One region of the Gordonia sp. NPDC062954 genome, then DNA from elsewhere that is predicted to be linked to it. Evidence: riboswitches for the same ligand, from Rfam matches in the RefSeq annotation. Region 1 holds a riboswitch; the other holds the start of a gene.
The links. Region 1 has a riboswitch for cyclic di-AMP ahead of ACIGKQ_RS03450 (transglycosylase family protein). Riboswitches for the same ligand answer to the same signal wherever they lie in the genome.
Positions count from the first base shown of each region.

Region 1 (10,178 bases):
AGCTCGCGGATTCCTCGCCGATGGTCGGTCCGAGCAGATCGTCGGCGTCGGTGATCCGGTAGGCGTAGCCCTGTTCGGCCAGGAAACGCTGGCGGTGCGCCGCATAGTCGGCGTCGAGGGTGTCGCGGGATACCACCGAGTAGAAGTGGGCCTGACCGCCGCCCTTCTTCGGTCGTAGCAGCCGGCCGAGCCGTTGCGCCTCTTCCTGCCGCGAACCGAAGGTGCCCGACACCTGGACCGCCACCGACGCCTCCGGGAGGTCGATCGAGAAGTTCGCGACCTTGGACACCACCAGGGTCTGCAATTCGCCCGACCGGAATCGGTCGAACAGGGCCTCGCGTTCCTTGTTCTTGGTCGATCCCTGGATCACCGGTGCGTCGAGTTCGCGGCCCAGTTCTTCCAGCTGGTCGATATAGGCGCCGATGACCAGGGTCTGAGACTCCTTGTGCCGAGCCAGGATCGACTTCACCACGTTGACCTTGGTGTGGGCGGTGGAACACAGCTTGTACTTCTCGTCGGAGTCGGCGACCGCGTACTGCAGGCGCTCTTCGTCGGTCAACGTGACGCGCACCTCGACGCAATCCGCCGGCGCGATCCACCCCTGGGCCTCGATGTCCTTCCACGGGGCGTCGTAGCGTTTGGGGCCGATGAGGCTGAAGACGTCGCCCTCGCGTCCGTCCTCACGCACCAGGGTCGCGGTGAGTCCGAGCCGACGACGTGACTGCAGGTCGGCGGTCATACGAAATACCGGTGCGGGCAGCAGATGGACCTCGTCGTAGATGATCAGACCCCAGTCGCGCGAATCGAACAGATCGAGATTCTTGTACTCGCCCTTCGACTTGCGCGTCATGACCTGATAGGTCGCGATGGTGACTGGACGGATCTCCTTGCGCTCGCCCGAATACTCGCCGATTTCCTCCTCGGTCAACGAGGTCCGTGCGACCAGCTCGCGCTTCCACTGTCGACCCGCGACCGTGTTGGTCACCAGGATCAGCGTTGTAGCACCGGCCTTGGCCATGGCAGCCGCGCCCACCATGGTCTTTCCCGCACCACATGGCAACACCACCACACCGGAACCGCCGGCCCAAAACGAGTCGGCGGCCAGCTGCTGATAGTCGCGCAGGTGCCAATCGTCCTGCTGTAGGTCGATGGGATGGGCTTCACCGTCGACGTAGCCGGCCAGGTCCTCCGCCGGCCAGCCCACTTTCAGCAGGATCTGCTTGAGCCGACCCCGCTCGGAGGGATGCACGATCACCGTGTCGTCGTCGATCCGGGCGCCCAACATGGGCGCGACCTTCTTGTGGCGCATCACCTCCTCGAGCACCGCCCGGTCGAGGCTGACCAACGTCAGTCCATGCGCCGGGTGCTTGACGAGCTGCAGCCGACCGAACCGGCCCATCGTGTCCACGATGTCCATGAGCAGCGGCTGCGGCACTGCGTACCGCGAATGGGTGACGAGCGCGTCCACCACCTGCTCGGCGTCGTGACCCGCGGCGCGGGCGTTCCACAGCGCCAGCGGGGTCACCCGGTAGGTGTGCATGTGTTCGGGTGCACGCTCGAGTTCGGCGAACGGGGCGATCGCCGCGCGCGCTGCCGGCGCGCCGGGGTGATCCACCTCGAGCAGCAGCGTCTTGTCAGATTGCACGATCAAAGGTCCATCGGTCACCCGATCCATTGTCCAGATCGGCGCAACTCCTGTCAGTGGTGCCGAGGTCGGCCCCCGACGCCCGCCGAGGGGGATATCCCTCGAGCGCAGGTCAGGAGCCGATATCGGCACTCAGCCCTTTACGCACACCACCTGACGCAGGTGGGCGACCACCTCGACCAGATCGGTCTGCGCCGCGATCACCGAGTCGATGTCCTTGTAGGCCGCCGGGATCTCGTCGAGGACTCCGGCATCTTTGCGGGACTCGACGCCGGTGGTCTGCGCGACGAGGTCCTCGGTCGTGAACGTTCGGCGTGCCCTGGACCGGCTCATCCGTCGACCGGCGCCGTGGGACGCGGAGTAGAACGACGCCGCCGACCCCACCCCGCGGACCACATAAGACCCGGTGCCCATGGACCCGGGAATCAGCCCGAGCTCGCCGTGGCCGGCCCGGATCGCGCCTTTGCGGGTCACCAACAACTCGAGGCCGTCGATGTACTCGGCGGCCACGTAGTTGTGGTGGCAGCTGATCGGGTCGTCGAACCGGACGGTGCGGGCAGCGAAGGTCTCCGCCACGGCCGCGCACACCAGCGCGAGCATCACCCGGCGGTTGCGTGCCGCGTACTCCTGCGCCCACTCCAGATCGTGCCGGTAGGCATCCATCTCGGCTGTGCCGGAGAGGAACACCGCGAGGTCACGGTCGGGTAGATCGGCGTTGTGGGGCAACTTCGCCGCGATCGACATGTGGCGTTCGGCGAGTTCCTTGCCGATGTTGCGCGATCCGGAGTGCAACATCACCCAGACCGCGTCGTCGTCGTCCAGACAGACCTCGATGAAGTGGTTACCACCGCCGAGTGTGCCCAACTGCTTGTGCGCCCGGCCATCCAGTTTCTGTACGCCGTCGTGGAGTTCGTCGAACCGCTGCCAGAAATCACCCCAGCCGCCACCGACCTGCAACGGGCGCAGATCGACCGGTCGGGCGTGCGAGGTGAATCCCACCGGCACCTTCGACTCGATCGCCGACCGTAGCCCGGACAGGTCGTCGGGCAGGTCGTCGGCGACGAGGTCGGTCCGGACCGCGGCCATTCCGCACCCGATGTCGACACCGACCGCCGCCGGGCAGACGGCGTCGCGCATCGCGATGACCGAACCGACCGTGGCGCCCTTGCCGACATGGACGTCGGGCATGACACGAACCCCGTGCACCCAGGGCAGGGCGGACACGCGACGCAGCTGGTTGCGCGCCTCGTGCTCGATCGACTCCTCGTCGGTCCACAGTAGAGTCGACGCACGAGCGCCCGAAAGGGCAACGGGGAAGCGGGTGTTCATGACGATCCTGGGTCGCGGGGGCCTGCCGCGGTACGCGACGGGCTCGCCCTTCGATGGGGTGGCGCACTCACCGTACGTTGGTGGGTCGGCCCGGTCGAGAGAGTTTCGGCGTGGTGTCCCGGTTCTCCGGTGAGTCAGCTCTCGAGGAGCTCGACACTGGTGATGCGATGCAACGAGAAGCGTTGTTCCTCCTCGCTTCCCGCATCCATGGCGATGAGTTGACCGGCGCCGAGGGTGCGTGGGGTGACCACGTGGCGACTGGCCGAACCCTGCGCGTCGACGTAGTCCACCCGCAGCCGACGGTTGACCCGCAGCGCCAATTGGATGAGCGCCGTGGCAGATTCGCCGCCCCCGGAGGCGCGGACCGGCGCTGCGGACGGATCGGCCGCCGCGGGGCGCGCCGACGCCGCGCGGTCCTGCGAACGCATCCGGGAGATGACCGAACGCAGCTGTTCCGGCGATGCCACCGGGCGTCGCTGCTGCGGTTGGCGGCGCGCCCGGGTGACACTCACCCGCGAGCCGCGTTCCCGCAGATCGACCAGGGTTCCGCTGGAATCCTCACCGGCGGGAGCGAATCCGGCCTCGCGCAACCGGTCGATCACCTCCCGCACATCCGCCTGGGACACCGCGACGGTCGGGGCCAAGGCCCGCAGCGCGAGGTGTTCGGCGGCGTTGCTTCGCAGCACCGCGGCCAGGGTGGTGGCGTCCTCGCACCGCACGAACGCCGACGCCACCCCGACCCGCAACTGTCCGTGTTTGCGAGCGACGTCCTCGATCAGATAGGTCAGGGACTGGGGGACGGGCGTGCTGGAGTGCGCGGTGAACATCGTGAGCAACTCGCTGCTGCTGCGTCCGGCGTCGAGTGCGCGGCGCACGCTGCTCTCCGACACGCGGTACACAGAGGCCGCACCCCCGGATTCGAGGTCGGCCACCAGGTCCACCTGTTCGGCGAGGTCCGGGGTCATCGGCCCGGGAACGGTCAGGGTCAGATCGGCCTGGGCGAGAAAGTGGTCGACCGGTTCGGGCAGTGCCACCCGCATCGCGGAGAGCAGACGTGACTCCGCGTTGTCGGGTTCTCCGGGGTCGATCGCCGCGCGTCCGACCCCGGTCAGTGCGGTGTGGGCGACCACCCCGAGCTCGCGTGCCTCGCGCAGCGTCTCCTCGACGACCCGTCGGGGGTATCGGCGCATCTGTCGCGGGTGCCGCCAGTGCAACGCGCTGACCAGGGCATCGATGCCGACGGGAAGCGATCGGGTGGCGTCGGCAAGGGTCTCGAGGATGGCGCGCCGTTGCAGCGGGGCGTAGGAGTCGTGGAGTTCGCCCGACAGGGCGGCGAGCGCATTGCCGTCGCGGTCCGGCTCACCCACCTGCCACGCCCGGCGCGGCATGTCCAGCCATGCCCCGAGCAGCGCCGCCCACTGACGGTCCGGCGTGTGGTGCAGCCACGCGTCGACCGTCGCGGTCGGGGCGAAGGCGAGTTCACCGTTGTCGGTGGCCGGTGCCGGTTCGGGAAACCCGGCGTCGATCAGCCGAAGGTAGGCGAGGAGTTCCACGACGAAGGCGACGCGTTGTTGCTCCAGGCCGGTCACCTTGGCGAGCCTGCGCAACTCGCGCACCCCGAGGGCCCCGCTGCGCAGCACCGCCGCCGGCGTTGCCCCGAGTGCGCGGATCAGCGTGGTGGTATGCCGGATCAGTTCGATCGCCTCGCCGCCGGCCGCGGCGTCGATGGCGGCGTGCGAGAACCGTTTCTTCGCCGCCGCATCGTGCAGGGCCGGTCTGCGGAGATCGGCGGTGGAAAGTGGTGGCTCGCCGCGCAGGAGCTGCCCGACCATCGGTGGCAACTCAACGGTTTGCGAGTCGACGCGGGCGAGCAGACCGTCGGCGATGAGCCGGGCCACCGGCTGGTCGGGATCGGCGTCGGGTGCTGCATCGCGGCTGCGTCCGAGAGCGGGTCCCCGGGACAGGGTTTCCAGGAGGGAGCGTTGGCGTTCGTCGAGGCCGTCCAGGCGGGCTTGCAACTGCTCGGTGGTTTGCCGTGCCAGGGGCCCGGTGAGGTGGTGCGCCCGCCATGGGAGGGCCGCAGGCGCGTGTGCGCCGGACACGATCGCGTCGTCGGGTCCCCACACCAGGGCACGCGTGCGCAGGTGATGCACGCGCGCGATGATCTCGTCGTCGTCGGCGCGGCCGGACAGCGCCGCGACGACAGCGTCGACCGAGGTCGGGGCGGGGATGCGGCCCGATGACCCGGTACCAAGTCCGATGATGGCCTCGAGCACCGCCACGTCGAGCAGGTCGAGGTCTTCGCCGACCAGCGCCGACGACGCGGCGGCCAGCGCGCGCGACGCCAGCACCCCGGTGCCCGCCGGTGGCGGCGACGCCAGATCCGGGCGGGCGGAGAGCAACTCGAACAGCTCGTCGTCGCTGCGCAGCGCCAGATCGTCGGCCAGGCTCAGTCCCTGGTCATCCGCACTCATTCGGCTGATTCTACTGAGCGCCGACGTCGCGCCGGTTTCGCCGGCACGGCGCACCGGGGTGCATGGCACAATGAGCGCGTGGCTGAGAAGAAGAAGTATGTCGACAACGGCTGGCCGAAGGACGGGAACGGCGACGCCGCCGAACATGCGGTATCGGAGTTCGCCACCCACATCTCGGGTGCGCTCTCACCGTTCGGCGATGTCGAATTCCCGATCCCGCTCGAGGATCTTCCCTTCGTGCAGTCGAAGACCGTCGTCAACCGCTGACAAGCGGGTGTCCGACCAGGGCCGATCGCCCGACATGACCGGTCTGAGTCATATCGACTCGAGCGGCGCGGCGCACATGGTCGATGTCGGGGGTAAGGCCGCCACCACGCGGCGTGCGGTCGCCGGTGGCAGGTTCCGAACGACGGCCGAGGTCATCGGTTTGCTCAGCGACGGCAAGCTGCCCAAGGGCGACGTCCTGGCGACCGCGCGAATCGCCGGCATCATGGCGGCAAAGCGGACCGACGAACTCATCCCGCTGTGTCACCAGTTGGCGTTGTCGTCGGTGGAGGTCGATTTCTCGATCGGCGACGACCACATCGACGTCACCGCAACCGTGTCCACCAGCGGTCAGACGGGTGTGGAGATGGAGGCGTTGACCGCCATCGCGGTGACCGGGTTGACCCTGCACGACATGGTCAAGGCCGTCGACCGCCGGGCCAGCATGACCGATATCCGTCTGTTGGCGAAGACCGGTGGGAAATCCGGACCGTGGCACCGTGACTGACCCCGCCACCAGCGGCCATCCGCGGGTCGCCCGGATCGTGGTCGCGTCCACCCGTGCAAGTCGCGGTGAGTATCCCGATCGAACCGGCCCGATCATCAGTGAGTGGCTCACCGCGCGACATTTTGTGGTCGAGGAACACCGGGTGGTCTCCGACGGGCCTCCGGTCGGTTCGGCCTTGCGCGCCGGCGTGGACGCTCATGCCGATGTGATCATCACGACCGGTGGTACCGGACTGTCGCCCACCGACCGCACCCCCGAGGAGACCCGGGGCGTGCTGGATCTGGAGGTTCCCGGCCTCGCCGGTGCCATCCGTTCGGCGGGATTGCCGAAGGTGCAGACCGCGGTGCTCTCGCGTGGTCTCGCGGGTGTCGCCGGGTCCACCCTGATCATCAACCTGCCGGGGTCGCCCGGCGGAGTTCGGGATGGTTTGTCGGTGCTCGACGGGGTACTCGACCATGCACTCGACCAGATCCGAGGAGGCGATCACAAGTGAGCGACTTCGCGCCGGTACAGGTCGTGCGGGCTGCACTCGCTGCGGAGCCCATCGCACTCGGTGAGCACGAGGACCTCGTCACCCGGGCAGCCGGCGGACGTGCCGGCGCCGTCGTGGGATTCGTCGGTGCGGTGCGCAATCACGACGGCGGCCGCGAGGTGACCCGACTCGACTACTCGGCACATCCGACCGCTCCCGATGTGCTGCGGCAGGTGGTTGAGGGCGTCGTGACGCAGACGGCGGGGGTTCGGGCGGTCGCGGTGTCACATCGGGTCGGTGACCTGGCGATCGGCGACGTCGCATTCGTGGTGACCGTCGCCGCCGACCACCGTCGGGCCGCGTTCGAGACCTGCTCAGAACTGGTCGATCAGGTGAAGGCACAGCTGCCGGTGTGGAAGCATCAGCACTTCGGCGACGGCTCCGACGAGTGGGTGGGGTCGGCGTGACCGCCGACCGCGACCAGACCACACCGCCGCGCGACGCCGAACGCAACGAGACCCGGACCGAGCAGCTGGACCGCAACTGGGCGAGCCTGCTGCAGGAATTGCGGGTTGTGCAGACCGGCGGTCAGATCCTGACCGGCCTGATGCTGACCGTCCCGTTCCAGGAGGGCTTCGAGGAACTCACCTCGCGGCAGCAGTACATCTTCGTGATCAGCCTGGTGTGCGCGGTGTTGTCGACCATCACCCTGATCTCACCGGTCGCACTGCATCGACTGTTGTTCCGCCGGCATGCGATCGATCGCTTGGTGCACCGAGCGCATCGACTGACCCTGATCGGGATCACTTTCCTCGGCATGGCACTGACCGGCGTGCTCGCGGTGATCTTCGACATCGTGTTCGGCGGATGGGCCGCTTTGGCGGCAGCGGTGATCGCTGTCGTCGTCTTCGTGTGTATGTGGGTGGTGCTGCCCTTCAACGAGCGCCGACGCCTGGGCGACGACTGACCCGAGTTCGACCGTTCCATCTCGCCGACATCGGCGCATGCCCCGTCCCGTCGAGTGGGCGCCGTTTCGCGTCCATCGGGCACCGTCTCCGTGGTGGGTCGGGCACACCAGCCCGAGAAATGGACAAGGGCCCCGCACGGGCGCGTGGCCGTCGTGCGGGGCCCTTCGACTAGGGGCCCGTGCGGGCTGTGCTCAGCTGTCGATCAGGGATTCGGCAGCTGATCCTTGTGCTGGTTGAACAGGTCGATCTGATCCGGGGTGAGCTCGTAACCGCTCTGCTTGGCGGCCTTCCACAGGTCGCGTACCTCGGGGGTGACCTGGTTGTTGTCGATCGCCTGGCCGAGCGCCTGGTCGATCTGCTTGTTCACATCCGCGGTGCTCCCGGCGTCGGGGGCGGTGGCCCAATCGAACGGAGCGGGCAGCTCGGGCAGCTTGGGCAGGACCGGAGCAGGCTTCGGTGCGGCCGGAGCGGAGCGCTGGGTGGCGCCCGACAGCCCGGTGCCGCAGGTCGGCCATGCGCCCTTGCCCTGGCCGGCGAGCACACGCTCGGCCACGACGATCTGCTGCTCCTTGGTGGCCTGATCGGCGGTCGGCGCGAACTCGCCGCCGCCGTAGCCGCTCCAGGTGCTCGGGCTGAACTGCAGGCCACCGTGGTAGCCGTTGCCGGTGTTGATCGACCAGTTGCCGCCCGATTCACACTGCGCGACCTGGTTCCACTCGGCGTCGGTGGCCGCGTTGGCGGTTCCGGTTCCCAGCAGAGCGGCGCCGCCGCCGAGGACGGCCCCGGTCAGCGCGACCTTCGCGAAGGTCTTGGTGGTGGTGGCTGTCGTCGGTTTGCGATGACGTCCGGACATTGCTGCGTTTCCTCTCTCCACGCGCCTACGAAGTCAGCTGTCGGGTTCGGGCGAGAGGTGCCCGGCCCCGCCGTTGACGCTTGTCATTGGCGGGACTTGACCCCAAGGACGTCGTATCGGCATCCGTTCCCTTGCGGGAGGTGGGTCCCCCGTCCTCGCTCCTAGATGTCGTTCTCGTGCGTCTCATCGGTGGAGCGAGGTTCGGCGCGGCCGATGCGACGTTATGCATTTGGTTACTTTCTCGTGACCCCCCGAGGGCGTCGTTGAGTCACACTACGACTTCTCGCATTGCTAATCACGTTGTTGGCAAGGCTGTTTTCCGCGTCCGAGTGGAGCTTTCGACTCAGATTTCGCGTCCTGCCTGCTCACGGCCTGATGGTCGAGTCGTGTCCTAGCCGTAATCATTCCGTTATGTGACTAAGCTCACACACGAGATGTGGTGTCAGCCACCGGCAAACGGCGGGAGCACGTCGAGAGTGTCGCACCGACCCAGCCGGGCCCCGCGGTCACACAGCGCCACCGAATCCCGCAGATACGAGCACCGTTCGAGCACCCGTCCGAGGTCGGGGTTGTCCTTGCCGAGCACGGCCTCCAGATCACCCAGAGTCGCCTCGTCGTCCACGTCGAGGACGGCCGACTCCACTCCGGCGGCGGCGCGCGCCGCAGCGAAATAGCGGATGGTCACGTGCACGGTCAGCCCCCGATGGCCGACATCGGCCGGCTCGGTTGCAGGAATCCCGGATCGTTCACGCCGTGTCCGGCCGACTTGGCCCAGGTGTTGCCACGCCAGCGACGGGCGAGCGCGTCGTCGAGGTCGTGGCCGGTCAGCCCTCCGCGCACGATCTCGCGGAGGTCGGTCTCACCCTGCGCGAACAGACAATTGCGTAGCGCGCCGTCGGCGGTCAACCGGGTGCGGTCACAGTCACCGCAGAACGGCCGCGTGACCGACGCGATCACCCCGATGCGCGCCGGGGAACCGTCGACGTCGAAGCCGTCGACGAGCCAGGTGGCCGCGGGGGCGCTACCCCGCGGTCGGGGATCGGGGCGAAGCGAGAAGTGGGCTCTGAGCTTCGCGAGGATCTCATCGGCGGTCACCATCGACGCGCGGTCCCACCGATGATCAGCGTCGAGTGGCATTTGCTCGATGATGCGTAGCTGATATCCGTGGTCGAGGCAGAAGTGAGCCAGCTGGGGCAGCCTCGTGAGGTCGTCGTGATCGGCAAGCACCGCGTTGACCTTCACCGAGCTGAGCCCGGACGACCGGGCAGCGGCGAGGCCGGCGAGTACATCGTGCAGCCGGTCGCGTCGTGTGATCTCGGCGAACCGCGTCGCATCCACCGTGTCCAGCGAGATATTCACCCGATCCAGCCCCGCCGCCACCAGGCCATCGATCCGGCGGGCCAGACCGAGCCCGTTGGTGGTCATCGCGATCTCGGGACGCTCTGGGCGCGCCGACATCGCTGAGATCAGATCCTCGAGGTCGCGGCGCAGCAACGGTTCGCCACCGGTGAACCGGATCGATCGGATGCCGAGATCCCGGACCCCGACCGTCATCACCCGGATCAGTTCGTCGGTGCGCAGGACCTCGTCGGTCGGCAGCCAGTCGAGACCCTCGGCGGGCATGCAGTAGGTACAGCGCAGGTTGCAGCGGTCGGTCACCGACAC
Region 1 is NZ_JBITWL010000002.1:174,615-184,792, forward strand. It holds gene ACIGKQ_RS03410 (DNA repair helicase XPB) at 1-1,666, opposite strand, end outside; gene ACIGKQ_RS03415 (RtcB family protein) at 1,778-2,974, opposite strand; gene ACIGKQ_RS03420 (helicase-associated domain-containing protein) at 3,109-5,448, opposite strand; gene ACIGKQ_RS03425 (hypothetical protein) at 5,527-5,715, shown strand; gene moaC (cyclic pyranopterin monophosphate synthase MoaC) at 5,750-6,220, shown strand; gene ACIGKQ_RS03435 (molybdenum cofactor biosynthesis protein B) at 6,213-6,713, shown strand; gene ACIGKQ_RS03440 (molybdenum cofactor biosynthesis protein MoaE) at 6,710-7,159, shown strand; gene ACIGKQ_RS03445 (DUF6328 family protein) at 7,156-7,659, shown strand; gene ACIGKQ_RS03450 (transglycosylase family protein) at 7,863-8,513, opposite strand; cyclic di-AMP (ydaO/yuaA leader) riboswitch at 8,520-8,730, opposite strand; gene ACIGKQ_RS03455 (MoaD/ThiS family protein) at 8,956-9,204, opposite strand; gene moaA (GTP 3',8-cyclase MoaA) at 9,207-10,178, opposite strand, start outside.

Region 2 (10,178 bases), on a different contig from region 1:
GCTGACGCACGCCAACATGCTTTCCGAGGTGCGCGGGGTCCTGGAGAGCCCGATGCACACCCTGCTGGGCCCGGGCAAACGTCTGCTCATGTTCCTGCCGTTGGCACATGTCCTCGCCCGCGCCATCACCCTGGTGGCCATCGAGGCCGGGGTGGAGGTCGGCCACCACGCCGATACCCGCACCCTGGTCGCCGAGTTCGCAACGTTCCGGCCGTCGGTGATCCTCTCGGTGCCACGGGTGTTCGAGAAGGTCTACAACACCGCACAGCAGTCCGCCCACGACGACGGGAAGGGCAGGATCTTCGACCTGGCCGCGGATGTGGCGATTGAGTACTCCTCCGCCGACGAACGCGGTTCGGTCGGACTGTTCCTCAAGTTAAAGCACGCAGTGTTCGATCGTCTCGTCTACGGAAAGTTGCGCGCCGCTCTGGGCGGGCAGTGCGAGGCCGCGATCTCGGGTGGCGCACCCCTGGGCGCACGCCTCGGCCACTTCTTCCGCGGCATCGGAATTCCGGTGTACGAGGGCTACGGACTCACCGAGACCACGGCGGCGTTCAGCGTCAACACCCCCGGCGCCGTGAAAGTCGGTACCGTCGGGAAACCGTTGCCGGGCAACCGTGTCCGGATCGCCGACGATGGCGAGGTGATGCTGTCGGGTGGTGTGGTCTTCGCCGAGTACTGGCAGAATCCGGAGGCGACGGCAACTGCTGTCGAAGACGGCTGGTTCCACACCGGTGACCTCGGCACACTCGACGAGGACGGCTACCTGACGATCACCGGACGGAAGAAAGAGCTGATCGTCACCGCCGGCGGCAAGAACGTCTCTCCGGCGGGTCTCGAGGACGTGATCCGGGCCAATGCACTCATCTCGCAGGCACTCGTCATCGGCGACGCGAAACCGTTCATCGCAGCGCTGGTCACGATCGATCCGGAGGCGTTCGGCGGCTGGAAGCAGCGCAACGGGAAGCCTTCCGACGCCACGGTTGCCGACCTGGTCGACGATCCGGACCTGCGGGCCGAGGTGCAGGGCGCGGTCGACGCCGCCAACGAGACCGTCTCGCACGCCGAGGCGATCAAGAAGTTCCGGGTGCTCGCCGACGACTTCACCGAGGAGACCGGCGAGATGACGCCGACGCTGAAGGTCAAGCGGAATGTGGTGGTCGACAAGTTCTCCGACGACATCGACGCGATCTACGCGCGGTAGCCGACATCGCACGGCGCCAGGCGGGCGGCTCGAGCTACAGCAGCTGACGTAGACGTGCCGCGATGGCACTCCACTGCCAGCTCTGCAGCACGTGTTCGCGTCCGTTGGCACCCATCTCGGCGGCAGCGGAGCGATCGCTGAGGACCGCGGTGATGGCGAGCGCCACGGCGTCGATGTCGGTCCCGTCGACCACGGTGCCCGTGACGCCTTCCACCACGGTCTCGGGTGCTCCGCCGGATTGTCCGGCCACCACCGGCACCCCGGTGGCCGATGCCTCGAGGTAGACGATGCCCAACCCCTCCACGTCCAGCCCTCCCCCACGGGTGCGGGCCGGCATGGCGAAGACGTCGGCGACATTGTGGTAGTCGGGTAGCTCCGCCGACGGCACCGAACCGGTGAACACTACGTGGTCGCCGACCCCGTCGTCGTCGGCGAGCCGATGCAGGTGCTCCGCATAGGGGCCACCACCGACGATCACCAGCACCACGTCACCGACCTCGCGACGGATCAACGGCAGCGCCCGGATCAGGACGTCCTGACCCTTGCGCGGCACCAGTCGGGACAGACACAGCACCGTCGGACGATCGCCCAGTTCCAACCGGTCGCGTAGGCGCCGACGTGCGCCGGGATCAGGCGCGAAGCGGTCGGTGTCCACGCCCGGCGGTAGGTACTCCAGTGCGGCGTGCGCACCGAACGCGGATGCGAAACGGCCACGCGTATAACGACTCACGAAGGTCACCGCGTCGGTGTGTCGACCGATGTGGGCGAGCACCTGCCGGGCGACCGGCAGCATCGACCAGCCGACCTCGTGCCCGTGCGTGCTCGCAACGACCCGTTGTGCCCCCGCCCGCCGCATCGCCGGGGCGAGCGTCGCCAATGGTGCGGCGGCACCGAACCACACCGTCGAGATGTCATGGGTCGCGATGAGCCGGGCGGCACGCCGCGCGACGGCCGGTGTCGGCAACATCAGCGACGTCGGGTGACGGACAATCGTGTAGGCCTGCGCGGCGTCGAACTCCTCGTGTCCCCGCCATCGCGGTGCGTAGACCACCACTTCCTCGGGCGGCATCAGATCCACCAAATTCTGCAGATACGACTGGATTCCGCCCGGCCGGGGCGGAAAATCGTTGGTCACCAACAAAGTACGTCGCATCAGCGCACCTGGGTGCTCAGCCAGCGTCGCCATCCCGCGACGAATTCGGTACGCGACACACCGAGCACGTCCACGATGGCCTCATCCTGTTGCGCGGTGTCGTCGGTGGCCGCGACCCCGATGTAGAGCTCACGCAGGCGGTCCTCGCCGTAGCGGTCGGCGACATAGGCCGCCACCGACCACGCGGACTGGTAAGCACGTCGTGCGCCGTCGGAATCGACCGCGAAGTCGCGGTCGGCCGGTAGATCCGCGGGGAGGTCGCCGACGTCCACGGCAGCAGCGAGATCCGGTGCCGCATCCGCGAACCGGGTATAGGTGCCGTTGCGTCCGACATATTCCGGTACTCCCTCGGTGATCCACAGCGGCGCGCCCGCCGCGGTGTCGACGCGCGCTGCGACATGGGTGAGCTCGTGGCGCAGCACCACGCCGAGTGCCGCATTCGACAGCCGCGCGGCACCCGGCGTGAGAACCACTCGCTGCCCCACCGCCACGCCGTCGTCAGTGTCGACACGACTGTAGACGGTTGCGGCGGCAGCTGCGGCGACGTCGGTCCCGGCGCTGCGCGTCAACGTCCGGAACTCGCCTGGGCGGGCGGTCGCCACCACGACCGCCCGCCGGGGCCAGTCCTCACCCCAGAACGCCGTCACCGCCTCCACCGAACCCGGCGCGAGTTCGCGGACACGCGCGACCACCTCAACGGTCCCCGGATACGAGGCGATCACCGAGGTGCCGCCGGATGTCTGGACATCGGATGCTCCCAGGCCGGGCAGATCCCACAACTGGGTGGGGGCGGCGTCACCACCGATCGCTGCGCCATCACCGACCACCGTCCAGTCGTCGCCGTAGCGCGCCATCACCAGCTGCATGCCCACCACCACATCCGGTTCGTCGACCCCCGGGGTGCTCGCGCCGCCGAGGGCGTACCGGAGTTCGATCGGCGCCACCCACGAGTCCGAACTCCCCTGCGCGTCGAGTCGCTGCTGCAGGTCCGCAGGCACCAGCACCTCCGCCTCCGTGGTGGGCGCGACCTCGTATCGGAAATCTTTGAGCCGTAGTGCAGTTCCGCGCGGCGCCACGGTCGCGACCGTGGGGGACGAACCACTCGGCTGTGATCTGGGGGGCGCCGACGAGTTCGGTACGCGGCCGGTCGTCGGCGGCGACGAGAGCGGCGCGGTCGACGGCCGTGGGGCGGTTGGTCGCGGGGACTCCGCGCTCACGACGCTGCCGGAGAGGTTGACCGCAGCGGCGCGCAGTCGGGCACGGAACTCGGGTGTGGCGGCCGGATCGATGAGCCCGTCCACCCGATCTGCATCGCCTGCACTCAGCGCGCCACTGAGATCGTCGAGCGTTCGCTGTACGCCGTCCGCACGTTGTTGTTCAAAGACGTTCAGCGACGTCGTCGCGGTGGTGGACGCGCTGCTCGATGGCGTGCCCTGCTCGGCCGGGGCCGCACAACCGGCGAGGACCGCAACGGTGAGCACAGCGAGGAGTGCGCCCGGGGCTCGGCGCCACCGATCCGTCTGGTTGCCGGTCACCGGCACGTGTCCGTCGCCGATCGCCACTCAGTACCGACGGGCGGTGTTGTACGGTCCGGCATCGTCGATCGGCACGACCTTCACCGGCACGCCGAACGTCGAGGCATGGATCACGTAACCGTCGCCCACGTACATGCCGACGTGGTGGGCGTCGGAGTAGTAGATGATCAGGTCACCGGGCTTCAGGTTCTGTCGATCGACCGGTTGACCGGACCCGCTCTGCGCTTCACTGGACCGCGGCAATGTCTTGCCGGCCTGCTGGTAGGCCCACACCATCAGACCCGAACAGTCGAACGAACTGGGCCCGGTCGCGCCCCACACGTACGGATCACCGATACGAGTCAGCGCGGCCTGCACCGCGACGAGAGCCGACGAGGTTCCCTTGGGCACGAGCCGGGGGTCGAAGTCGAAATCTGGGCCGCGCAGGGCAGCGAGCTGCTTACCGGTCATCGATTCATAGACCGCCCGGATCTGCACCGCCTGCAGTTGCAGATTCGCCTGCTTGGCCTGCAGTTCCCCACGCGTTTTCTCCGCGGCGGCCACCGCCGCGGTCGCATCGGCCGCCGTCTTGTCTGCCGCCCGCTTGGCCTCGGTGGTGGTGGCGCGGGCGTCTTTGAGGCCCTGGAGATCTGCCGCGGATTGCCGGGAGATGAGCTCCAGACCGGACATCTGGTCGAGCAGCGCTTGCGGCGAGTCGCTGACGAGGACAGCGTAGAGCCGGTTGACCCGCGCACCCTTGTAGCTGGCACGTACGACCGAGTCGACCCGGGTCTGGTAGTTCTCCAGCCGTTGCTGCGTCGATGCCAGGGTGCGATCGGCCTCGGTCGACGCCTTCTTCGCCTGAGCCACGATGCGCCGCTGCTTGTCGTATTCGATCTGGGCGTTGTGCATCGCCTCGGCCGATTTCTCGGCGTCGTCGCTCAGCTTCTTGTACTCGGTGAGGAGTTGGTCAGGAGTGCGAACCGGAGCCGCCGCCGCCGAACCGGCGGTCATCGCGGCACCGAACTGCCCGGACACCATTCCCAGCGCGACCAGGACCGCGACGAGCAGTACCGGCACGGGTCGTCTGCGTGTCCCCGACCGGCCGGAAACCACGGCTGTCACCTCTTCACCACCATTTCCCCCACATCACCGGGCGGTCGACGCCACTGGTCGACCACGGACCCGCGTGATGTGTCGGGCGGATCACGTGATCACGTGATCCGCCCGACAAAGTCCACTCCGTGCTGCGACCCGATCGCTCAGTAACGACGGATTCCGGTCAGCGACCAATTGCTGACGTTGTCCTTCTTCACGGGCGTGCCGTAGGTCGACGAATGCACGAATTTGCCGTTGCCGGCGTAGATCCCGGCGTGGCCGCCACCGTTGAAGATCAGCACGTCTCCCGGCTTTGCCTGCGCGATCGAGGCGACCGGGGTGCCGCCGCCGAGCTGTCCGTAGCTGTCACGGGGGATGGTCTTACCGGCCTTCTTGTACGACCAGTAGACGAGGCCGGAGCAGTCGAACGCGTTCGGCCCGGCCGCGCCGTAGGAGTACGGCGAGCCGATCTTGCTCTCGGCGTTGCTCACGGCCTTCTGCGCCACGGTGGGCTGCACGCCGAGGATGCCGCCGCCGCCACCCTTGGGCTGGAACTGCTGCGGGATCTGGTCGTTGTTGAGACCCGGGACCGTGAAGGTGCCGATGTTCGGGATCTCGACGCTGGCAGCCGGGTTCTTGGCCACCGGGGCGGCCTGCGGCGCAGCGGCCTTGGGCTCCTGGAATTGCTGGGGGATCTGCTTGCTGTCGACCCCAGGAAGTTCGAAACTGCCGATGTTCGGCACGTGAACCGGTGCGGCGAGCGCGGGACCTGCCGCAGCGGCGAGTGAGCCGACCGTGATCGACCCGGCCACAACCGCGCGCTTGGCCACTTTGCTGCCCCGGTTGGGCTGCTCCAAACGATGTTTCGCCACGAAGCGACTTCTCCTTGCTCTCCCTTCGACCGCCGACCGGGTTAGCTGTCGGATTCGGGCCGGAAGAATGGCCCTACGCAGCACATCCGACGACAAACAGCGTCGTCGGGCATGCGCGATTCACCCCAATTCGGATTGCTCCGAAACTGATGGTTCCCCGGTTCGCCCAGATGGGCGATTGAGCGGTGACCGATCCAGACCACTCCTGTTGGAGCGGGACGCTCTGAAAAGGTCTCGGAAAGGTTACGAAATCGAATGCGGGTCTGTCCACCGACCGACTTATGCCGGTCGCGCACCGAAATCTCAACCAGCGCGCAGAATCCGCAGGCGCTGCCCCGAAACAGCCTCTTGAACAGTGGTTTTACTCGTTCTTGCAGATACTGCAGACGCTCTGGTGACCATCGCAGCATCGACGAAGACATCGATCGCGGCGTCGATCACCGCGTCCGGCGAACGGCCCGATTCCGTGACCTTTCCTCCACCTTGACCCACCGGGTTTTCGCAGTTGGGGGCATCGAAGAGGACCTGCATCATGCATCCGTCACAGGCGGCCGGACGGCCCGGGCAGGTCTGGCAATCGACGTACATCTGTGATCTCCATCTCACTTGGCTACGGTCGGGATGTCGACGCGTGTCGGAGTCACCCTCCGGCCCGATTCGTCGCTTGCGATGAAGCGTAGGAACGACCACCGACAGAATCGGCGCGAAGGACACCAAACCCACCGTTCCCGCCTGTCACATCAGCATCTGTCGTTGCATCGAACTAATGTTCGGTGCGTGGGTATCAAGGCGGTGGGCGACGGACAACTCTCCTTTTCCGATCTCGACGGTGACGCCGGTCTCGACGACGACGATTTCGACCGTTCACTGTTCGACACCACGATGGTCGTCGTCGACCTCGAGACCACCGGCGGCAGCGCGGCGAACGATGAGATCACCGAGATCGGGGCCGTCAAGATCCGCGGCGGCGAGGTGATCGGCGAATTCGCCACCCTCGTCGACCCCGGATGTCCGATCCCGCTCAAGATCGTCACGCTCACCGGGATCACCGAGGCGATGGTTGCGGATGCGCCCATGATCGGCGAGGTGCTCTCCTCGTTCGTGGAGTTCGCCCGAGGAGCGATCCTGGTGGCCCACAACGCACGGTTCGACATGGGCTTCCTGCGGCACAACGCCCGCGCCCTCGGCATCGAATGGCCGTTCGACACCAGCTTGTGCACGGTCACATTGGCGCGTCGCGTTCTCACCCGCGAGGAGGCCCCGTCGGTGCGGCTGTCGGTCCTCGCCGACCTATTCAACGTCTCGGTTCGGCCCACCCACCGCGCGCTCGACGACGCCCGGGCGACCGTCGAGGTGCTGCACCATCTGCTCGAACGGGTCGGCAACCAGGGTGTCGGCACCTACCGCGAGCTGACCGCCTATCTGCCCCGGACCAATCCACGCCTACGTGCCAAGCGGTCGATGGCGCAGAGTCTGCCGGCGCGGCCGGGGGTGTATCTGTTTCGCGGGCCATCTGACGAGGTCCTCTATGTGGGTACCGCGGTGGACCTGCGTCGGCGGGTGTCGTCCTACTTCACCGGCAGCGACCCGCGTCCGCGGATGAGTGAGATGGTGGGGCTGGCCACACGGGTCGATCACATCGAATGCGCTCATGGGCTCGAAGCCGGAGTACGCGAACTGCGCCTGCTGGCTGCCCACGCACCCGCCTACAACCGCCGCTCGACGCAACCGCATCGTGGGTGGTGGGTGGTGCTGACCGGTGAACGGTTCCCTCGTCTGAAGGTCTCACGCACCCCGACCGAGGACAGCATCGGCCCCATCGGTAATCGCACCACCGCCGCCACCATTGCCGACATGCTCGCGGCGGCCACCGGTCTGCGGAGCTGCACGACACGCAGCGGGTCCGCCTCCCACCACTGGTGCCGTTCCGAGGCGGCCGGTGGGCCTCGCATCGGAGGCTGCCACGCCGCTTCGGATCGGCCGCTGACACTCCCCGACTATCTGCCTCGGGTCTCGGCTGTCCGCGATGTCATGACCGGCGATTCCGACGTGGCGCTCGCGACACTCACCGATCGCCTGACACACCTGTCCGAGATGCAGATGTTCGAGAGCGCCGCCCGCCACCGGGACCGCTTGTCGGCGACCATCGACGTGCTCGCGCGATGTCAGCGGTTGTCCGCACTGAATCGGATCGCCGAACTGGTGGTGGCCCGGCGTGACGAGCAGCACGGATGGGAGCTGGCGGTGATCAGACACGGCCGTCTCGCAGGTGCAGGCGTCGCGCGTCGCGGGGTGCCGCCGATGCCGGTGGTCGACACCCTCGTGGCCGCCGCCGAAACCGTCCTTCCGGGTGTCGGCCCCCTGTTCGGGGCGCCCGCCGAGGAGTCCGCGCTGCTCTACCGCTGGGTCACCGAACCCGGCGCGCGCATCGTCGGGGCCAGCGAGCCGTTCGTTCTGCCGGGCGCATGCGCACAACGATGGTCGGCCTGGTCGCGTGTCGCTCACGACGCACGCGAGTCGCCCCGTCGCGCCGGGTGACACGACGCACCGCACTACTGTGTCAACCATGATCACCGCCATCGTCCTGATCCACGCCGACGTCCACCAGATCCCGGAGACCGCGCAGGCAGTGGCCGACATCCCCGGGGTGTCGGAGGTCTATTCGTGCGCCGGTGACGTGGACCTGATCGCGAAGATCAAGGTGCGTGACCACGACCAGATCGCGGACGTGGTGACCGGCAAGATCAATCGACTGCCCGGGGTGACCCACAGCGCCACTCACATCGCATTCCGCAGTTACTCGCGGTCAGATGTCGAAGGCGGATTCTCCATCGGCGAGGAGTGAACAGGGCGCGTCCCCGACCAACACGGGTCTCGGCCTGATGCGGATCTCAGCGCTCGTCGGCGAGTTCGGCGCTGAGCGACGCCCAGCGTTCGAGTAGACGGGCGACGTCACCGCCGTCGAGCACCGCAGCCGCGCGGGTCATCGCCTCGACCATCGCATCCGTCAGCCCGCTGTCGGTCAGCACGGCGCGTTGTTCGAATGCGACCAGCGCCGCCGCCGCATTGAGGAGCACGGCATCGCGCACCGGACCGCGGGTGCCCGCGAACAGATCGCGCGCGATAGCGGCGTTGCGCTGCGCATCGCCACCCTGCAAGGCGGCCAGTTCGACGCGTTCGACCCCGAGGTCGGCGGGATCGAGAGCGAGCCGGGTGACCTGACCATCGACGACCTGCCACACCGTGGATGTGGTCGTGGTGGTCAGTTCGTCGAGTCCGTCGTCGCCACGCACCACCAGTGCCGAACTGCCACGGTCGGCGAACGCTTGCGCCAGTACCGGCGCGAGATCGTCGAACGCACATCCGATCAGGCCACTCGAGGGCCGCGCCGGGTTCGTCAACGGCCCCAGCACGTTGAACACGGTCGGGATACCGATCTGCTTGCGGGGCGGTCCGGTGAACCGGAACGCCGGGTGGAACACCGGTGCGAAGCAGAAGCCGATGTTCACCTCGTCCACGCATCGCGCCACCGCGTCGGGCCCGAGCGTGATGTCGACGCCGAGGGCTTCGAGCACATCGGCACCGCCGCTCTTCGACGACGCCGCACGATTGCCGTGTTTGACGACGGGCACACCCGCAGCAGCCACCACCATCGAGGTCATCGTGGAGATGTTCACCGTGTGCGAGCGGTCTCCGCCGGTGCCCACGATGTCCACCGCCGGCCGACTCACCTCGACGAGGGCCGCGTGCTCCAGCATCGCCGACGCCAGGCCGCGTAGTTCGGCGGGAGCCGCGCCCTTCATCTTCACCCCGACACCGAATGCAGCGATCTGCGCGCCGGTCGCGGCATCGCTCATGATCTCGTTCATCGCCCACGACGCCTCGTCGACGGTGAGATCGATCCGGTCGGTGACGCGTCCGAGGATGTGCGGCCAGGTGTACGCGGAAGAGTCCGTGCTGCTCACAGAGAAAACAGTAGTGGCCCGCCGATCAGCGACCCGCCACCGGTGGCTGCAGGACCTGCCAGCGCAGCACTTCGCCACCGTGTCGCGAACCGAGGCTGGCCATCCGTGAGCGCTCCTGCGACAGATGCATGGCATCGAGCAGCTGCACCCGAGCGAGCACGACGATCACCTCGTCGGCAGTGCCGGTGTCGGATGCGAGTCCGTCGACGGGCCCCACCTTGGCGGATTGGTACCCGTCCAGCCCGGCGAGCGCGACCGCGTCGTCGACCTGCGAGGAGGGCAGTCGCAGCACATGACGCAGCACCACCTCGTCGTCGGCCCGCCACGCCGAGTCGGCCAGGGCAGTCGAACTCGCCACGGCATCGTCTGCGG
Region 2 is NZ_JBITWL010000001.1:207,883-218,060, forward strand. It holds gene ACIGKQ_RS00935 (long-chain fatty acid--CoA ligase) at 1-1,204, shown strand, start outside; gene ACIGKQ_RS00940 (glycosyltransferase family 4 protein) at 1,239-2,357, opposite strand; gene ACIGKQ_RS00945 (hypothetical protein) at 2,357-3,892, opposite strand; gene ACIGKQ_RS00950 (C40 family peptidase) at 3,920-4,912, opposite strand; gene ACIGKQ_RS00955 (C40 family peptidase) at 5,134-5,841, opposite strand; cyclic di-AMP (ydaO/yuaA leader) riboswitch at 5,856-6,036, opposite strand; gene ACIGKQ_RS00960 (hypothetical protein) at 6,145-6,375, opposite strand; gene ACIGKQ_RS00965 (DEDD exonuclease domain-containing protein) at 6,619-8,379, shown strand; gene ACIGKQ_RS00970 (Lrp/AsnC family transcriptional regulator) at 8,408-8,686, shown strand; gene trpD (anthranilate phosphoribosyltransferase) at 8,733-9,806, opposite strand; gene ACIGKQ_RS00980 (hypothetical protein) at 9,832-10,178, opposite strand, start outside.
Region 2: another riboswitch for cyclic di-AMP. It lies ahead of ACIGKQ_RS00955 (C40 family peptidase); the one in region 1 lies ahead of ACIGKQ_RS03450 (transglycosylase family protein).